One region of the Streptomyces sp. NPDC008137 genome, then DNA from elsewhere that is predicted to be linked to it. Evidence: riboswitches for the same ligand, from Rfam matches in the RefSeq annotation. Region 1 holds a riboswitch; each other region holds the start of a gene.
What was found. A riboswitch is a leader RNA that binds a small molecule or an ion and turns the genes downstream of it on or off. The one in region 1 is predicted to bind thiamine pyrophosphate.

Region 1 (6,048 bases):
GGTCGCCTGGCGGGTCGCCGCGCAGGGCGAGCATGTTGCGGATGCCGGCGTCGGCGTACTGGCCGATGATGTTGCGCAGGTCGGCGACCGAGTGGTCGACGGCCGTGAGGTGCGCGATCGGGGTCAGGGTGGTGTCGGAGGCGATCGCCTCGGTCGCCTTGACCGTGCCCGCGCGGGTGGAACCGCCCGCGCCGTAGGTCACGGAGACGAAGTCGGGCGCCACCGCCTCGACCCGGCGCAGCGCGTTCCACAGGTTCCGCTCGCCCTTCGGGGTCTTGGGCGCGTAGAACTCGAACGAGTACGTCGTCTTTCCCGTCGCGAGCATGTCGCGGACGGTGCGGGCGTGGTCCGACCTGATGGATGCGGTGCCGAGGGCCATACCGGCAGGTTAGCCAGGGGCGGTCGGTCCCCCAACCGGGCATCGATATTTGCCCGATTTATGCACTTGTTGTCCATCCCTTGGACAACCGGCCGGGCAGCGTACTACTTCTCCCGCAGCCTTTTCGCGAACTCGGCCGCCGCCGCTCCCGGGTCCTCGGCCTCGGTGATCGCCCGTACCACGACGACGCGCCGGGCGCCCGCTTCCAGGATCTGGTCGAGGTTGCCGAGGTCGATGCCGCCGATGGCGAACCAGGGGCGGTCGGTGCCGAGGGCGGCGGTGTACCGGACGAGGTCCAGGCCGGGGGCGTGACGTCCGGGCTTGGTGGGGGTGGGCCAGCACGGGCCGGTGCAGAAGTAGTCCACGCCGTCCTGTGCGGCGGCCGCGGCGGCCTCGGACTCGGCGTGCGTGGACCGGCCGATCAGGACGTCGTCGCCGAGGATCGCGCGGGCAGCCGGGACCGGGAGGTCGCCCTGGCCGAGGTGCAGCACGTCGGATCCGGCGGCGTGGGCGACGTCCGCGCGGTCGTTGACCGCGAGCAGCTTTCCGTGCCGGGCGCAGGCGTCGGCGAAGACGGCCAGCCGCTCCAGCTCCTCGCCCGCCTCCATGCCCTTGTCCCGCAACTGCACGATGTCGACCCCGCCGGCCAGCACGGCGTCGAGGAACTCCACGAGATCGCCCTGCCGCTCGCGGGCGTCGGTGCAGAGGTAGACCCGGGCGTCGGCGAGCTGGGCCCGTGCGGTGGTGGCGGCGGTGGCGGGCATCAGGGTCCCCCTGGGTGTCGGTGGCGGTGGCGTACGGGGTGCGACCAGGGCTCCGAAGCGCCCCGTGCCGGCGCCGGCGGGACGGCCAGGCCACGCTGCCGGCGACAGCCCGCACCCCGAGCGGGCGCGAGCCAACCCGGGGCCGTGACCTCCGGGGGCCACGGCCCGCTCCGGGCAGTTCTTCAGGTCCGGCCCCGCTCGCACGGCGCCGGCCGGTTGGTCGGTCGAGGCCGGGTCAGACCGCGAGCGCCTGGGCGCGGCGCTTCACCTCCGTGCCGCGATTCTCACTCAGGGCCTGCGCCGGGGTGCCGGGCAGGCTCGGGTCGGGGGTGAAGAGCCACTCCAGCATCTCCTCGTCCGTGAAGCCGTCGTCCCGCAGGAGCGTCAGGGTCCCGGACAGGCCCTTGACGACCTTGTCTCCGTCGATGAAGGCGGCGGGGACGTGCAGCGCGCGGTTCTCACCTCGGCGTACGGCGATGAGCTGGCCGTCCTTGACCAGCTGCCGCACACGCGTCACCTCGACACCGAACTGTTCGGCGATGTCGGGCAGGGTGAGCCAGGCGGGGACGAGAGCATCGATCTTTGCGTCAATCTCGGTCACGGAAACCAGCCTGCCATCCCCCACTGACAGTCGGAAGTCAGCCCGGCCCGCCCGGGCCGGTCGCGGGCCCCCGACAGCTACGCCGTCGCCGCCTTCAGCGGCCTGGCGGGGTCCTCCAGCAGCACCGGATTCATGGTGGCACCCGACTCGATCAGACGGCGCCCCTGCGCCAGGTCCCGGGGCCGGCCCACCGCCAGCAGCGCGACCAGCCGGTCACCACGGAGCCAGCACACCGTCCAGGCCGGCCCGGCCGGGTCGCCCCGCCACAGGGTCGTGTCGGCGCCGGCGTGGTGCCCGGCGTACTGCACGAACCGCCCGAACTGCTCGGACCAGAAATACGGCACCGGGTCGTACACCGCCGGGGTCTCCCCCGAGGCCCGGCCGACGATGTTCAGGGCCACGGTGCGCGGCCCCTGGAGGGCGTTGTCCCAGTGGTGCACCAGCAGGCGCTCGCCGTACCGCCCCGAGGGGAAGGAGGCGCAGTCGCCGACGGCGTACACCTCCGGCGCCGATGTCCGCAGGTGCTGGTCGGAGATGATCTCGCCCTGGGGACCGAGTTCCACTCCGGAGCCGGCCAGCCAGGCCGTGGCGGGGCGGGCGCCGATGCCGACCACGACCGCGCCCGCGGGCAGCCGCGTGCCGTCGTCGAGGAGCACCGCGCCGGGCTCGACGCGCTCCACGCGCGCGTGGGTGCGCAGGACCGCACCAGCGTCGGCGTACCAGCCGGCCATCGGGGCGGCGACCTCGGCGGGCAGTGCCCCGGCGAGCGGCCGTTCGGCGGCCTCCACGACGGTCACCGCGCAGCCCGCCTCGCGCGCGGCCGTGGCGAACTCGGCGCCGATCCAGCCCGCACCGACGACCACGATGTCGTGCTTGCGGGCCAGCACGGGCCGCAGCCGCTCGGCGTCATCCAGGGTGCGCAGCAGGTGCACGCCCGGCACGCCCTCCGCCCCGGGCAGCCGGACCGGTTCGGCGCCGGTCGCGACGACGAGGACGTCGTACGGCACGGGCCCGTCCCCGGTGTCCAGCTCATGGTCGTCCGGGCGCAGGCCCAGCACCTCGCAGCCGAGTCGCAGTTCGATGCCGAGGGCCTCGAAGTCGAGGTCGAAGGCGGAGCCCTCGGCCTTGCCCAGCAGGACGGCCTTGGACAACGGGGGCCGGTCATAGGGCTGGTGGGGCTCGGCGCCGATGAGGGTCACGGTGCCGGTGAAGCCCTGCTCCCGCAGGGCGACCGCGGTCTGCACACCGGCCATGCCCGCACCCGCCACGACCACGCGCCCGGGCGCGGACGGACCTGGTTCCTGCGTCTGCTCGCTCACCTGATCACCATAGACACCTGACGTTTTGTCAGTCAGTGCTCATGCGCAGTGACCTGCTCCACAACGCTCGTCCCGCTGCCCTGCTGCGACTCCCACTCCCAGGTCTCCTCCAGCCGCACCCGCCCGTCGGGCAGTTCCACGACCGTCGACGCGCAGTGCCCGGAGGACGTGGTTCCGTCCTGCTTGAGTTGTACGTACCGGAAGTCCAGCCGGTCACCGTCCCGGGTACCCACGAGATGGCCGCGTACGACGTCGCCGCCCGTGTACTCGGCCCAGATTTCACCGTCCTTCTCGTGGTAGGTGAACCGGGTGCGGGTCCCCACCTGGCCGGGCGCCTGGTCGGCGACCGGGGCCAGGAGAAGACCGTCGAGGGATCGGGCCATGGACGGAGGCTCCCTTACTGCGACATACGGCATCGGGCTAGGGTGGCCAACGTAGAGCACTCGCGGGAGCCCGGACGCACCGGGCTGAGAGGGAGGCTGGCGGCCTCCGACCGTACGAACCTGATCCGGGTCATGCCGGCGAAGGGAGGGGCTGGACGCCCATGCCGCGTACACGAACGTCAGACGTCCTCGTCGTAGGGGGCGGCATCATCGGCCTGGTCACCGCGTGGCGGGCCGCACAGCGCGGGCTGGCCACGGCCGTGGTGGACCCCGAGCCGGGCGGCGGGGCCGCACAGGTGGCGGCCGGCATGCTGGCCGCCGTCACGGAACTGCACTACGGCGAGCAGACCCTGCTGGGCCTGAACCTCGCCTCCGCCCGGCGCTACCCGGACTTCGCGGCCGAGCTCTCCGACCTCACGGGCCACGACCTCGGCTACCGCCGCTGCGGCACGCTCGCCGTCGCCCTGGACGCCGACGACCGGGCCCATCTGCGCGAACTGCACACCCTGCAGCAGCAGTCCGGCCTGGAGTCGCAGTGGCTGTCGGGGCGGGAGTGCCGCCGCCTGGAGCCGATGCTCGCGCCGGGCGTGCGCGGCGGGCTGCGGGTCGACGGAGACCACCAGATCGACCCGCGACGGCTGTCCGGGGCGCTGGTGACGGCGTGCGAGCGGGCGGGAGTGGTCTTCCACCGGGCGTGGGCGGAGCGCCTCACCGTCGTACGGGACCGGGCCGCGGGCGTCGTCACGGCCGACGGGACGGCGCTGGACGCCGGGCAGGTGGTACTGGCCGGGGGCAGCCTCAGCGGACGGCTCGCGGGCGTCCCCGAGGACGTGCTGCCTCCCGTGCGACCGGTGAAGGGGCAGGTCGTACGGCTGACCATGCCGGCGCGGCACGGCCCTTTCCTGAGCCGGACCGTGCGCGCGGTCGTGCGCGGCAGCCATGTCTACCTGGTGCCGCGCGAGAGCGGCGAGCTGGTCATCGGGGCGACCAGCGAGGAGACGGGCTGGGACACCACCGTGACCGCGGGCGGCGTGTACGAGCTGCTGCGTGATGCGCACGAGCTGGTCCCTGGCATCACCGAGCTGCCGTTCACGGAGACCCGGGCGGGACTGCGGCCGGGCTCCCCCGACAACGCGCCGCTGCTCGGCCCGACCGGTCTGGAGGGACTGCTGCTGGCCACCGGGCACTACCGCAACGGTGTCCTGCTGACACCGGTGACCGGCGACGCCATGGCGCACGTCCTGACGGCGGGCGAACTGCCCGAGGAGGCCCGTCCCTTCACCCCGAAGCGCTTCAGTACCGCCACCGCACTCACGGAGCAGCCCGTATGAACATCTCCGTCAACGGCGAGCCCCGGGACGTCAGGCCCGGGACGGCTCTCGACACCGTCGTGAGGTCGCTCACCACCTCGCCCTCCGGAGTGGCAGCCGCCCTCAACGAAACCGTCGTCCCACGCACGCGGTGGCCGTCCACGTCCCTCGCCGAGGGGGACCGCGTGGAAGTCCTCACCGCAGTCCAAGGAGGCTGACCATGGCCGACGATCCGTTTGTCCTCGGGGGTACGTCCTTCACGTCCCGCCTGATCATGGGTACGGGCGGGGCGCCCAGCCTGGACGTGCTGGAGCGGTCGCTCGTCGCCTCGGGCACGGAGCTGACGACCGTCGCGATGCGCCGGGTGAACCCCTCGGTGCACGGTTCCGTGCTGTCCGTCCTGGACCGGCTCGGCATCGGGGTGCTGCCCAACACGGCGGGCTGTTTCACCGCCGGAGAGGCCGTCCTCACCGCCCGTCTGGCGCGCGAGGCCCTCGGCACCGACCTGGTGAAGCTGGAGGTCATCGCCGACGAGCGGACGCTGCTGCCGGACCCGATCGAGACGCTGGAGGCGGCCGAGACGCTGGTCGACGACGGGTTCACGGTGCTGCCGTACACCAACGACGACCCGGTGCTGGCGCGGAAGCTGGAGGACGTGGGCTGCGCGGCGATCATGCCGCTGGGCTCGCCGATCGGGTCCGGGCTCGGTATCCGCAACCCGCACAACTTCCAGCTGATCGTCGAGCGGGCGGGGGTGCCGGTGATTCTGGACGCCGGGGCCGGTACGGCGTCGGACGCGGCGCTGGCGATGGAGCTGGGGTGCGCGGGTGTGATGCTCGCCTCGGCGGTGACGCGGGCGCAGGAGCCGGTGCTGATGGCTGCCGCCATGCGACACGGGGTGGAGGCCGGGCGGTTGGCGTACCGGGCCGGGCGTATTCCCCGGCGGCATTTCGCGGAGGCGTCTTCGCCGACAGAGGGTGTCGCCGTGCTCGATCCGGAGCGGCCTGCTTTCCAGTAGCTGTGCGATGTCGCTGGGGCGGGTGGGTGCGCAGCCCGGCGTGGCGGGGTGCCGCTGCGCCCACCCGTGCCGCCCCTAGCGGCACGCATGCCCGCAGCGGGGTCGGTCACACGTCACAGGTCGGCTGCAGTCCCGCCCCGGAAACGGCCGGGGCGGCGGGGTGTCGGTCGTGGCTCGTACACTCGCCTGCGTGGACACGACCCTTCAGGACCCCTTGGTCGGGCAGGTGCTCGACGGCCGGTATCGCATCGACGCGCGGATCGCCGTCGGCGGG
Region 2 (6,048 bases), on a different contig from region 1:
GCTCCCTGCTCGATACGTACGGGGGCACCCGCATCGTTCACGGGCACAGCCCGATTCCGTATCTGCTGGGCGAGGTCGGCTCCGAAGAGGACGAGGACAGCGGCGACCCGGTGATCGAGGGACCGCACGTCTACGCCGACGGACTCGCCATCGCGATGGACGGCGGCGTGACCATGGCCGGAAAACTGCTGGTCCAGCAACTGCCCCTGGCTACGTGAACGTTCACCGGGCAGGCGTTTCCCGTCACAGGACCGGACGGCTGAAGGGCCAATTTCGGTAAACCCCCTGTCACCGCCCACCTCCACGGCTCTACCATCGGCTTATCCGTAGCAGGCTCCCCTCCGTTTCTGCCCGACGGCTCGTCAGCATGCCGAGCCCCAAGCCCTACGGAGCATCGGGGGATGCACATGAACAGCGTTCCGCAGCACCTGCTGAGCGAGGACCGCCAGGAATACGAGCGGATCCTCGATGAGGTGCTGCGCTCCGCCCCACACCGTCCGGAACTGAGCGCCGTCGGACAGCGGCTGAACTCGGAACAACTGCGCACCATGGCGCTGAACGCCACCGCGCTCATCACGGCAGCCGCGTCGACCGAATACCAGCACTACGTCAAGGTCCGTGAGGAACTGCGCCAGCCGGCGTCGTCCGGCACACCGGCCGCGCGCGAGACCGGCTCCTCCGAACCGGGCACGGGCCCGGCGGGGCTGGCCGCCGCCATGGGCGAGGTCGCCGAGACCGCCGGCGCGGGCGCCGTGGCCATCGTCGCCGTCCTCGCACCCGTCCTGGCCGGGACCGCCGCCGCGATCTTCCTGCTCGTCGGCTACATCCTGCAGATGCTCGATCCCGAGCAGGCGTTCGCCCGGACCATGCTCACCACGGGCTGGGTGTTCGGCGCCGTGACCGCGGTCGCGATCCTCGTCGCCGCGGTGGGACTGCTGCTCACCGCCCTGCGCAACAAGCCGACGGCCGAAGGCGGTCCGTACGACGAACTGCACAAGGAGGTGGCCCTGGCCAGGGAGGCCTGGCACGAGGCCCTGCTGGAGCGCGGCATCCTGCCCTTCCTGCGAGAGGCACTCGTCAGCCCGGACGCGGCGGCCGCGCTGCACCACACCTCCTCGTCCGCGCCGATCAGCCGCATCCCGCACCTCGGCTACGACCGCCCGGGTTTCACCAGCCCGGACGAAGGCCACCGCGGCTCGCGGCCGAGCTACAGCAGCCCGGACTACACCAGCCCCGACTATGGAGGACCGGAGCACCAGCCGGAGTAGCGCTGGTTCCGTTCCGTTCCGATCCGCAGGCCAAGGGGCCAGAGCCAGGGACCAGATGTCCCCAGCCCTCGGCCCCAGTGGCCTGTGTGCGGTCGGCCTCGCGGCCTGCGCACGGCCGGATCAGTCCGCGATCGGCAGGTACACCCGGTTCCCGCTAGCCGCGAACTCCTTCGACTTCTGGGCCATGCCCTCCTCGATCTCGGTCCGGGTGCCGCCGTGTTCACGGCGGATGTCCTGCGAGATTTTCATGCTGCAGAACTTGGGGCCGCACATCGAGCAGAAGTGAGCCGTCTTGGCGGGCTCAGCCGGCAGGGTCTCGTCGTGGAACTCCCGTGCCGTGTCCGGGTCGAGGGCCAGGTTGAACTGGTCCTCCCACCGGAACTCGAAGCGGGCGTCGGACAGCGCGTCGTCCCACTCCTGGGCACCGGGGTGTCCCTTGGCTACGTCGGCCGCGTGCGCGGCGATCTTGTAGGTGATGACGCCGGTCTTGACGTCGTCACGGTTCGGCAGGCCCAAGTGCTCCTTGGGTGTGACGTAACACAGCATCGCCGTGCCCCACCAGGCGATCATCGCGGCACCGATGCCGGAGGTGATGTGGTCGTACGCCGGGGCGACGTCCGTGGTCAGCGGGCCGAGCGTATAGAACGGAGCTTCATCGCAGATCTCCTGCTGAAGGTCGATGTTCTCCTTGATCTTGTGCATCGGGACATGGCCCGGGCCTTCGATCATGGTCTGTACGTTGAAACGCTTGGCGATCCGGTTGAGTTCCCCGAGAGTTCGCAGTTCCGCGAACTGGGCCTCGTCGTTGGCGTCCGCGATCGAGCCGGGGCGCAGGCCGTCGCCGAGCGAGTAGGTGACGTCGTACGCGGCGAGGATCTCGCAGAGTTCCTCGAAGTGCTCGTACAGGAACGACTCCCGGTGGTGCGCGAGGCACCAGGCGGCCATGATCGAGCCGCCGCGGGAGACGATGCCCGTCTTGCGGTTGGCCGTCAGCGGCACATAGGCCAGGCGCACGCCCGCGTGGACCGTCATGTAGTCCACGCCCTGCTCGGCCTGTTCGATGACCGTGTCCTTGTAGACCTCCCAGGTCAGGTCCTCAGCCCGGCCGTCGACCTTCTCCAGGGCCTGGTAGAGCGGCACGGTGCCGATGGGGACGGGGGAGTTGCGCAGCACCCACTCACGCGTGGTGTGGATGTTGCGGCCGGTGGAGAGGTCCATGACCGTGTCGGCGCCCCAGCGGGTCGCCCAGGTCATCTTCTCGACCTCCTCCTCGATGGAGGACGTCACCGCGGAGTTGCCGATGTTGGCGTTGACCTTCACCAGGAACCTCTTGCCGATGATCATCGGCTCGATCTCCGGGTGGTTGACGTTGGCCGGCAGCACGGCCCGGCCCGCGGCGATCTCGTCGCGGACCACCTCGGGCGAGACGTTCTCCCGGATGGCCACGTACTCCATCTCGGGTGTGATCTCGCCGCGGCGGGCGTACGCGAGCTGCGTGACCGCCTGGCCGTCCCGGCTGCGACGCGGCTGGCGCGGGCGGCCGGGGAAGACGGCGTCGAGGTTGCGGAGGCCGCCGCGGGGCGAGGTGTGCTTGATGCCGTCGTCCTCGGGGCGGACGGGGCGGCCCGCGTACTCCTCGGTGTCACCGCGGGAGATGATCCAGTTCTCCCGCAGCGGCGGCAGGCCCCTGCGGACGTCGGTGTCGACGAGTGGATCGGTGTAGGGGCCCGACGTGTCGTACAGCGTGACGGCCTGGCCGTTGGTGAGATGCACCTGACGAACCGGCACGCGCAGGTCGGGGCGAGTGCCCTCGACGTACGCCTTGTGCCAGCCGATGGACTTCCCGGCCTCCTCGGACTGTGCGTCCTGAACGGAGGCAGGCGTGCGTGCGTCCTTGTCGGTCATGAGACCTACTCCCTACGCCGGCATTACCCGGTAACAGGTTCGGCGGTCGACGCAGCGGCTTCCGTCTGCCGACGTTCCGTGTGAAACATCACTCGACTTCGGTGATGTTTCATGTGAAACATCGCTGGGACGGAGGTCAGCGCCCTCTCAGCCCGGTGCTCCGAGCTCCCGCGTGTACAAAAGGTGGCTCCACGCTAGCGGCAATTCTGGCGCGGTGAACAGAGGGCCCCCCTTGTTCTTGCGATGATCGGTCGGTGACCACGACGCAGCGTCCCCCTTACCCACCGCCCGAGCCGCCCCGCGGATCCGGTGCCGGAAGCGGCAACGGCCGGGGAGACGGCCACGACTTCGTCCCCGGGGCCGGGTATGGGCCTGGGGCGGGTTTCGGGTCCGGGGCCGGGCCCGGGGACGGTGGTGAGCGTGTTTCCGGCTCGGCCGGGGGGTTCGGGCCGGGCAACGGCCAGGGTGGCGGTTCAGCCGGTGGGCATGGATTCCCTCCCGGCGACGGTCACGGCCCGGGTTCCGGAGGCGGGCACGGGCACGGTTCCGGGACCGGCGGGGGCGACGGCCACGGGCACGGGCACGGATCCGGGACCGGCGGGGGCGACGGCCACGGACACGGCCCCGGTTCCGCGCCAGGTGGCGGACACGGGCACTCGCACAGCCACGGTCCGGCAGCGCCCGTCTCCATGCATCTGCGCAAGATCATCGCGGCGATCCTGATCCCGTTCGGCGCGGCCGTGCTGGTCGGTCTCGTTGTGCTGTGGCCGGGCGGCGCCCCGTCGCACGAGCGCACCGGCGTCGGCTTCGACCGGCAGACCGAGCAGGCCTCCGTCACCAAGGTCGTGGAGATCAGCTGCAAGGAGGCCGGCGCTTCCGGAGTCCCGCCGACCGGCGACACCTCCACCGCCGAGGGCTCCTCCGCGGTGCAGCAGGAGAAGGGCACCTGCAAGCGGGCGACGATCCGGGTCGACAGCGGCAAGGACAAGGGCCGCACCTTCACCGAGATCATCCAGCCGGACCAGTCCCGCCAGTTGCATGAGGGCCAGAAGGTCGTGGTCGCCTACGAGCCCTCCGCACCGAAGGACCTGCAGTACTCGGTCACCGACGTCAATCGCCGTCTGCCCCTGGCCGTGCTGGCCGGCATCTTCGCGGTCGCCGTCGTGGTCGTCGGGCGGCTGCGGGGGGTCATGGCCCTCATCGCACTGGCCATGAGCTTCCTGGTACTGAACTTCTTCATCCTGCCCGCGATCCTGCAGGGATCGAACCCGCTGGTCGTGGCGGTGGTGGGCGCGAGCGCCATCATGCTCATCGCCCTGTACATGTGTCACGGCCTGTCCGCACGGACCTCCGTGGCGGTGCTCGGCACCCTCATCTCCCTGCTGCTGATCGGCGTCCTCGGCTCGGTGTTCATCGACTGGGCGGCGCTCACCGGCAACACAGACGACAACACGGGCCTGATCCACGGCCTCTATCCGACGATCGACATGAGCGGTCTGCTGCTCGCCGGCATCATCATCGGTTCCCTCGGTGTGCTCGACGACGTGACGGTCACACAGACCTCGGCGGTCTGGGAGCTGCACGAGGCCAATCCGTCGATGGGCTGGCGCGGGCTCTACCGCGCGGGCATCCGGATCGGCCGTGATCACATCGCCTCGGTCGTCAACACGCTCGTCCTCGCCTACGCGGGTGCCGCCCTGCCGCTGCTGTTGCTGTTCTCCATCGCCCAGAGCGGTGTCGGGACGGTCGCCAACAGCGAGCTGGTCGCGGAGGAGATCGTGCGCACGCTGGTCGGTTCGATCGGCCTGGTCGCCTCGGTGCCGGTCACCACTGCTCTGGCCGCACTCATGGTCTCGGCCGACCGCCCCGGGGAGGAGCGCGCCGTAGAAGCCTCGGCCGTCCCGGTACGCGGGGGGCGGGGCCGGCGCCGTAAGCGCTGACGTCTCTGAGCCAGACGTCCCTGCGCCACAACGCCGAAGCGTTCCCGCAGGGTCGGCGGCGTCCGGTGAAGCGTTACTCCACGATGCCGCGCGACGGCTGTCTCACCCAGCGCCCTGTTCCGCCAGGATGCGGTCCAGTGCCTCGTCGAGGTGGGCGTCGAAGTCGGCGAGTGAGCCTTCCTGGCCCAGCGGCACCAGCTTGTCGGTGCGGTCGAGGAAGGCGACGAGCGGTGCCGTGGAGGACCGGAACAACGCCTGGTCGCTGCCCACCTGAAGTCGGATCAGCACCTCGCCCAGCGTGTCCGGTTCGACCGGAGTGACCCGCACATCGCCCTCGCCGCATGGCCGGCCGACGCCGTCGATCAGCAGCTCCCGGCCGAAAGCCCATGTCACCGGTGCGTCACCGGGCAGGTGGAACGTCAGCCGGACGGCATAGGGATCACTGGTCTCATAGCGCAGCTCCACCGGAATGCGGAAGGAGAGCTCCTCGGACACGAGGAAGCTCATCATGACCTCTGCTTGTACGGACTCGCGCATCGCTAACCCCGTCATTCGCCGTGACTGGCCGGGAACGAACCTCTGACACTTGGTGGAATCTTGCTGAACGTACACAGCAGATCACAAGGAGTGAGTTTTCACATACTGATAGAGAGCGCCAGCGACCCGAGTCGCCGCCCGATCTCGCTCTGCAACTGCCGGGCCGCGGGCAGCAGCCGGTCCTCCTGGTGGGCGGGCAGGGAGATGGCCATCGTCGCGGCCGTTGTGCCCAGAGTGAGCGGGATCGCCGCGCAGACCGCGCCCAGGGCGTACTCCTGACGCTCGGTCACGGGTTCCATTCGCCGCATCCGCTCAAGGCGCCGGAGCAGGCTGTGGTCGTCCCGCACCGTGTACGGCGTGAGGGGCTGCACCGGGTAGCGGTCGAGGTGGTCGCGGCG
Region 3 (6,048 bases), on a different contig from region 1:
CGGTCGGCGGTCCTGAGCCTCTCCAGCACCAGCAGGGCCACGGCGCACACCACCATCAGAATCGTCGAAAGGGCCATCGCCTGGCCATAGTTGAGGTCCCCGGGCCGACCCAGCAGCCGCGCCACGGCCACCGGCAGCGTCGGGTTGTCGGGCCGCGCGATGAACACGGTCGCCCCGAACTCCCCGAGCGACACCGCGAAAGCGAACCCGGCCGCGATCAGCAGCGCCCGCCGCACCATCGGCAGGTCCACCTCCCGCCACACCCGCCAGGGCGAGGCCCCCAGCACCGAGGCCGCCTCCCGCAGCCGCACGTCCACCGCCCGCAGCACCGGCAGCATGGTCCGCACGACGAACGGCACCCCGACCAGCGCCTGCGCGAGCGGCACCAGGATCCATGAGGACCTCAGGTCCAGCGGCGGCTCGTCGAGGGCGATCAGGAACCCGAAGCCGACGGTCACGGCGGACACCCCGAGCGGCAGCATCAGCAACGCGTCGAAGCCGCGCACGAACCGCCCGGCGTCCCGGCGGGTGAGCGCGACGGCGGCGAGACCGCCGATCACCACGGCGATCACGGTGGCGGCGACGGCGTACTCCAGGGAGTTGCCGATCGCCTCGATCGGCGGCACCAGGAACACCCCGCCGTCGGCCCTGGTCAGCGCCCGGTAGTAGCCGAACCCGGGCGCGTCCAGCGACCGCTGCACGAGCACGGCGAGCGGCAGCAGAAGCAGTACGACGACGGTCACGAGCACCCCGCCGAGCAGCGCCCACTGCCCGGCGCCGCGCGGCCGGCGGGAGGTCACCGACGCGTCCACCAGCCGCAGCGCGGTCTCCCGCCGCCGTACGGTCCAGGCGTGCAGGGCGAGGATCGCGCCCACGGCGACGAACTGGATCAGCGTCAGCACGGCCGCCGTGGACAGGTCGAAGATCTCCGAGGTCTGCCGGTAGATCTCCACTTCCAGGGTGGAGAAGGTGGGCCCGCCGAGGATCTGGACGACACCGAAGGAGGTGAAGGTGAACAGGAAGACCATGAGCGCGGCGGCGGCCACGGCCGGGGCGAGGGCCGGCAGGGTCACCTGCCGCCAGGCCTTCAGCCGGGACGCCCCGAGCATCCGCGCGGCCTCCTCCTGCCGCGGATCCAGCTGCGCCCAGAGCCCGCCCACGGTCCGTACGACGACCGCGTAGTTGAAGAAGACGTGCGCGAGCAGGATCGCCCACACGGTGGTGTCGAGCCGTACGCCCCACAGCTCGTCGAGCAGCCCGCCCCGCCCGACCAGCGCCAGGAACGCCGTACCGACGACGACCGTGGGCAGCACGAACGGGACGGTCACGACAGCCCGCAGCACCTGCTTGCCCCGGAAGTCGAAGCGCGCGAAGACGTACGCGCCGGGGAGCGCGATCAGCAGGGTGAGCGCGGTGGAGACGAACGCCTGCCAGGTGGTGAACCACAGGACGTGCCGCACGTCGGACTGCGCCAGCACCTCCCCGATCCGCCCGAACCCCCAGACCCCCTCGACCTTCAGGCCGCGCGCGACGATCGCGGCGACCGGGTAGGCGAAGAACGCGGCGAAGAACGCGACGGGCAGGGCGATGAGCCCGAACCGCGCCGCCGCGCCCCGCTTCCGGCCGGCTACTTGAGTACGAGTGAGGTCCACGACTTGACCCACTGATCACGGTTCTCGGCGATCTTCGCCGGGTCCAGGGTCTCGGGATCCTTCGCCTGCGGCCCGAACTTCTCGAACTCCGGCGGTACCTGGGCGCCCTCGCGCACCGGGTACACGAACATGTTGAGCGGCATGTCCTCCTGGAACCGCTCGGAGACCAGGAAGTCGAGCAGCGCCTTGCCGCCCTTGGTGTTCTTGGCGTTGCTCAGCAGCCCGGCGTACTCGACCTGCCGGAAGCAGGTGCCCTCGGCGACCCCGGTCGGGGCGCTGCTCGGCTTGGGCTCGGCGTAGAGAACCTCAGCGGGCGGCGAGGACGCGTACGACACGACGAGCGGCCGATCGCCCTTGGCCTTCTTCCCGCCGGCCGAGCCGGAGAACTCCTGGTTGTAGGCCTGCTCCCAGCCGTCGACGACCTTCACGCCATTGGCCTTGAGCTTCTTCCAGTACCCCTCCCACCCGTCGTCGCCGTACTTCGCGGCGGTGCCGAGCAGGAACCCGAGGCCGGGCGAGGAGGCGGAGGCGTTCTCGGTCACGAGCAGGTTCTTGTACTGCGGCTTGACGAGATCGTCGAAGCTCTTCGGCGGTTCCAGCTTGTGATCGGCGAAGTACTTCTTGTCGTAGTTGACGCAGATGTCGCCGGTGTCGACGGGCGTGACCCGGTGCTCGCCCTGGTCGGCCCGGTACTCGGCCTTGATCTGCTCCGAGCCCTTCGCCTCGTACGGCTGGAACAGCCCGTTGTCGAGTGCTCGCGAGAGCAGGGTGTTGTCGACGCCGAAGAAGACGTCGCCCTGCGGGTTGTCCTTGGTCAGGATCGCCTTGTTCACGGCCTGCCCGGCGTCGCCGTCCTCCAGGACATTGACCTTGTAGCCGGACTGCTTCTCGAAGGCGGCGATGACCCCCTTGGACGCGGCCCACGAGTCATGGCTGACGAGGGTCACGGTCTTGGCGTCACCGGACCCCTGGCCGCCACCGGACGACCCGCACGCGGCCAGCCCGCTGACCATCCCGAGCCCGACGACCACGGCCGTCAGCCGCTTCTTGTTGTTGCTCACTGGATTCCTCCTGGATGACCAGGAGAAGACGCGGCCCCGCCCGGGACTTCCGTGGCCCCGGGCAGGGCGCAACAGCTCGAGTGATGACCGATCTCCCTACCCAGAATGACCTGGGCCAGGTTCGGAGGGTCTGCGGCCGTGTGCCGCACTCTCAGCGCTGTGGCGCTCCCCTGTCGGAATATGAAGGTGTTGGTACGACGGTCAGACTACCGTTCGGTGGCCGCGAGCTGACCACACGCCCCGTCGATCTCCTGTCCACGGGTGTCCCGGACCGTCACCGGCACACCATGGGCCGCGATGGCCTCCACGAACGCCTTCTCGTCCTCGGGCCGCGAGGCGGTCCACTTCGACCCGGGCGTCGGGTTCAGCGGAATCAGATTCACATGCACCGGCTTGCCCTTGAGCAGCCGCCCGAGCCGGTCACCGCGCCAGGCCTGGTCGTTGATGTCCCGGATCAGGGCGTACTCGATGGACAGCCGCCGCCCGGACTTGGCGCTGTACTCGAACCCGGCGTCCAGCACCTCCCGCACCTTCCACCGCGTGTTCACGGGGACGAGGGTGTCGCGCAGCTCGTCGTCGGGAGCGTGCAGCGAGATGGCCAGCCGGCACTTGAAGCCCTCGTCGGCGAACCGGTGGATCGCCGGCACGAGACCGACCGTCGAGACGGTGATCCCGCGCTGCGAGAGCCCCACGCCGTCGGGCTCGGGGTCGGTGAGCCGCCGGATGGACCCGATGACCCGGTTGTAGTTGGCGAGCGGCTCACCCATGCCCATGAACACGATGTTGCTGAGCCGCGCGGGCCCACCGGGAACCTCCCCGTCCCTGAGCGCCCGCATACCGTCGACGATCTGGTGCACGATCTCGGCGGTGGACAGATTCCGGTCCAGACCCGCCTGCCCGGTCGCGCAGAACGGGCAGTTCATCCCGCACCCCGCCTGCGAGCTGATGCACATGGTCACCCGGTCCGGGTACCGCATCAGCACGGACTCCACGAGCGTCCCGTCGAACAGCCGCCACAGCGTCTTGCGCGTAGTGCCCTGGTCGGTCGAAAGATGCCGCACTACGCTCATCAGCTCGGGCAGCAACGCCTCCCGCAGCTTCCCCCGGGCACCGGCCGGAATGTCGGTCCACTGCTCCGGCTCGTGCGCGTACCGCGCGAAGTAGTGCTGCGAGAGCTGCTTGGCACGAAACGGCTTCTCCCCGACAGCCGCGACGGCCTCCTTGCGCTCGGCAGGAGTGAGATCAGCGAGATGCCGCGGCGGCTTCTTGGCTCCGCGGGGGGCGACGAAAGTGAGTTCTCCGGGCTTAGGCATGGCTCAACCAGTGTCGCAGATCGTCAGCGGTGGCCCGTGCCCCGCCCGCGGCACCCGGAGAGAGGCGTTCTAGTCGCCCGTGTGCTCCAGCCGGTTCTTGAGGAGTTGCTCGTTGCGCGGGAGTTCCTTGCGAACCTGGGGGCGGACGACGAGCGGTACCAGGACCTTGCCGACGCCGTGGCCCTCGACGTCGACGTCGATCGTCACGTGGGAGCGCTTCCCCTCGTCGAACGACTCGACCTCGCCGTGCACCCGTGGTCGGACGGGTCCGTCGACACCGCGCATGCCCCAGCTGTGCGGTGGGTCGTACTCCGTGACCTCCATGGTCATCGGCATCACACGGCGACCGATGTGCCGGGTGACCCGGACCCGGGAGCCGATACCGAAGGGCCCCTCGTCGAGGCGTTCCGCGGACACGGCGCTCAGCTGCCACTCCGGCATGCGCGGGGTGTCCATGACGTAGTCGTAGACCTCCTCAGGACGGCGGTCGACGTCGATGCTCTCTCGGATGATGGCCATGATGGCCTCCTTTGGGAGGTACATCTAAATCGTCCCACTTCGCCCCCTTGGACGTCTCCCCGAGACGGCGACGAGCCCCCGCCCTGACGGACGGGGGCTCGCTGACGAAGTCGGTCGGCTCAGCCGGACCCCACGAACAGCACGAGCAGCAGCCACACCACCGGAGCCGTGGGCAGCAGGGAGTCCAAGCGGTCCATGATGCCGCCGTGACCGGGCAGCAGCGTGCCCATGTCCTTGATGCCGAGGTCCCGCTTGATCATGGACTCGCCGAGGTCGCCGAGCGTGGCGGTGACAGCGACCGCGAGGCCGAGCACCAGGCCCTGCCACCAGGCGCCGTCGTCGATGAGGAACTCCATGCACAGCGCCCCCGCGACCATGGCGAAGGCGACCGCGCCGAGCAGGCCCTCGCGGGTCTTGCCGGGGCTGATGCGCGGGGCGAGCTTGGTCCGGCCGAAGCGCCAGCCGACGGCGTAGGCACCGGTGTCGCTGACGACCGTGAGCAGCAGGAAGGTGAGCACCCGCTGCGGCCCGTCGTCCGCGGTGAGCATCATCGCGACGAAGGTCGCCAGGAACGGCACGTAGAACGCCGCGAAGACGCCCGCGGTGACATCCCTGAGGTAGCCCTCGGGCGGTTCCGTCATGCGCCAGACGAGCACGGCCAGCGTGGTGAGCGCCATGGCGACCCAGGCGCCCTCGGCGCCCCGGACGTACCCGGAGACGACCATCGCGGCACCGCCGAGCGCGAGCGGAACGAGCGGCGCCCGGATGCCCTTGCGTTCGTCCAGCCGCTTGGTCAGCTCCCACAGACCCACCACGACGGCGACCGCGACGACGCCGACGAACACGGCCTTGACGACGAACAGCGACGCGACGATCACCGCGCCGAGTCCGACCCCGACCCCTATGGCGGCACTCAGGTCGCGGCCCGCGCTCTTCTTCGGCGGCTTGGGGGCCGGCTGCGAGGCGTCGGGCATGGGTTCCGGATTCGTCTCGTTTCGGACCGAGGGGCCGCTCAGCCGAGCAGCCCTCCGGCCGTCATCCTGGTTTTCGCCGTGGTCGGCTACGTCAGGCACGATGGGCATGGGGCGAGTCTGAGGCGCTTCATACGCATCGTATGCGGGACCCGCCGGAGCGGCCCCCTGGACGTGCCCATGGCCAGGGCTCTGGACGTGGCCCGGGCTCTGTACGTGCCCGTGGCCATGCCCTTGGTCGGTGGGCCCCCAGTACCCGGCCTGTGGCGGCGCCCCCCAGGAAGAGTCGTTCATCAGACCTCGAGCAGCTCCGCTTCCTTGTGCTTCAGGAGCTCGTCCACCTGCGCGACGTACTTCGCGGTGGTGTCGTCGAGCTCCTTCTCCGCACGGCGGCCCTCGTCCTCGCCGACCTCGCCGTCCTTGATCAGCTTGTCGATGGCCTCCTTGGCCTTGCGGCGCACGGAGCGAATCGAGATCTTCGCGTCCTCGCCCTTGCCCTTGGCGACCTTGATGTACTCGCGGCGGCGCTCCT

Region 2: another riboswitch for thiamine pyrophosphate. It lies ahead of thiC (phosphomethylpyrimidine synthase ThiC); the one in region 1 lies ahead of thiO (glycine oxidase ThiO).
Region 3: another riboswitch for thiamine pyrophosphate. It lies ahead of ACFZBT_RS14555 (thiamine ABC transporter substrate-binding protein); the one in region 1 lies ahead of thiO (glycine oxidase ThiO).

Annotation. Positions count from the first base shown of each region.
Region 1 covers NZ_JBIBHN010000011.1:4,201-10,248, reverse strand. Annotated here, with positions in the region: gene metF (methylenetetrahydrofolate reductase [NAD(P)H]) at 1-379, opposite strand, end outside; gene thiE (thiamine phosphate synthase) at 484-1,143, opposite strand; gene ACFZBT_RS19515 (Rv2175c family DNA-binding protein) at 1,379-1,744, opposite strand; gene ACFZBT_RS19510 (FAD-dependent oxidoreductase) at 1,822-3,063, opposite strand; gene ACFZBT_RS19505 (hypothetical protein) at 3,096-3,446, opposite strand; TPP riboswitch at 3,499-3,610, shown strand; gene thiO (glycine oxidase ThiO) at 3,608-4,777, shown strand; gene thiS (sulfur carrier protein ThiS) at 4,774-4,974, shown strand; gene ACFZBT_RS19490 (thiazole synthase) at 4,977-5,774, shown strand; gene pknB (Stk1 family PASTA domain-containing Ser/Thr kinase) at 5,965-6,048, shown strand, end outside.
Region 2 covers NZ_JBIBHN010000009.1:225,854-231,901, forward strand. Annotated here, with positions in the region: gene ACFZBT_RS17920 (metallophosphoesterase) at 1-218, shown strand, start outside; gene ACFZBT_RS17925 (hypothetical protein) at 402-1,268, shown strand; gene thiC (phosphomethylpyrimidine synthase ThiC) at 1,389-3,173, opposite strand; TPP riboswitch at 3,166-3,355, opposite strand; gene ACFZBT_RS17935 (YibE/F family protein) at 3,428-5,113, shown strand; gene ACFZBT_RS17940 (SsgA family sporulation/cell division regulator) at 5,216-5,650, opposite strand; gene ACFZBT_RS17945 (helix-turn-helix domain-containing protein) at 5,749-6,048, opposite strand, start outside.
Region 3 covers NZ_JBIBHN010000007.1:223,990-230,037, reverse strand. Annotated here, with positions in the region: gene ACFZBT_RS14560 (ABC transporter permease subunit) at 1-1,652, opposite strand, end outside; gene ACFZBT_RS14555 (thiamine ABC transporter substrate-binding protein) at 1,628-2,665, opposite strand; TPP riboswitch at 2,789-2,895, opposite strand; gene rlmN (23S rRNA (adenine(2503)-C(2))-methyltransferase RlmN) at 2,920-4,026, opposite strand; gene ACFZBT_RS14545 (SRPBCC family protein) at 4,096-4,545, opposite strand; gene ACFZBT_RS14540 (phosphatidate cytidylyltransferase) at 4,665-5,810, opposite strand; gene frr (ribosome recycling factor) at 5,810-6,048, opposite strand, start outside.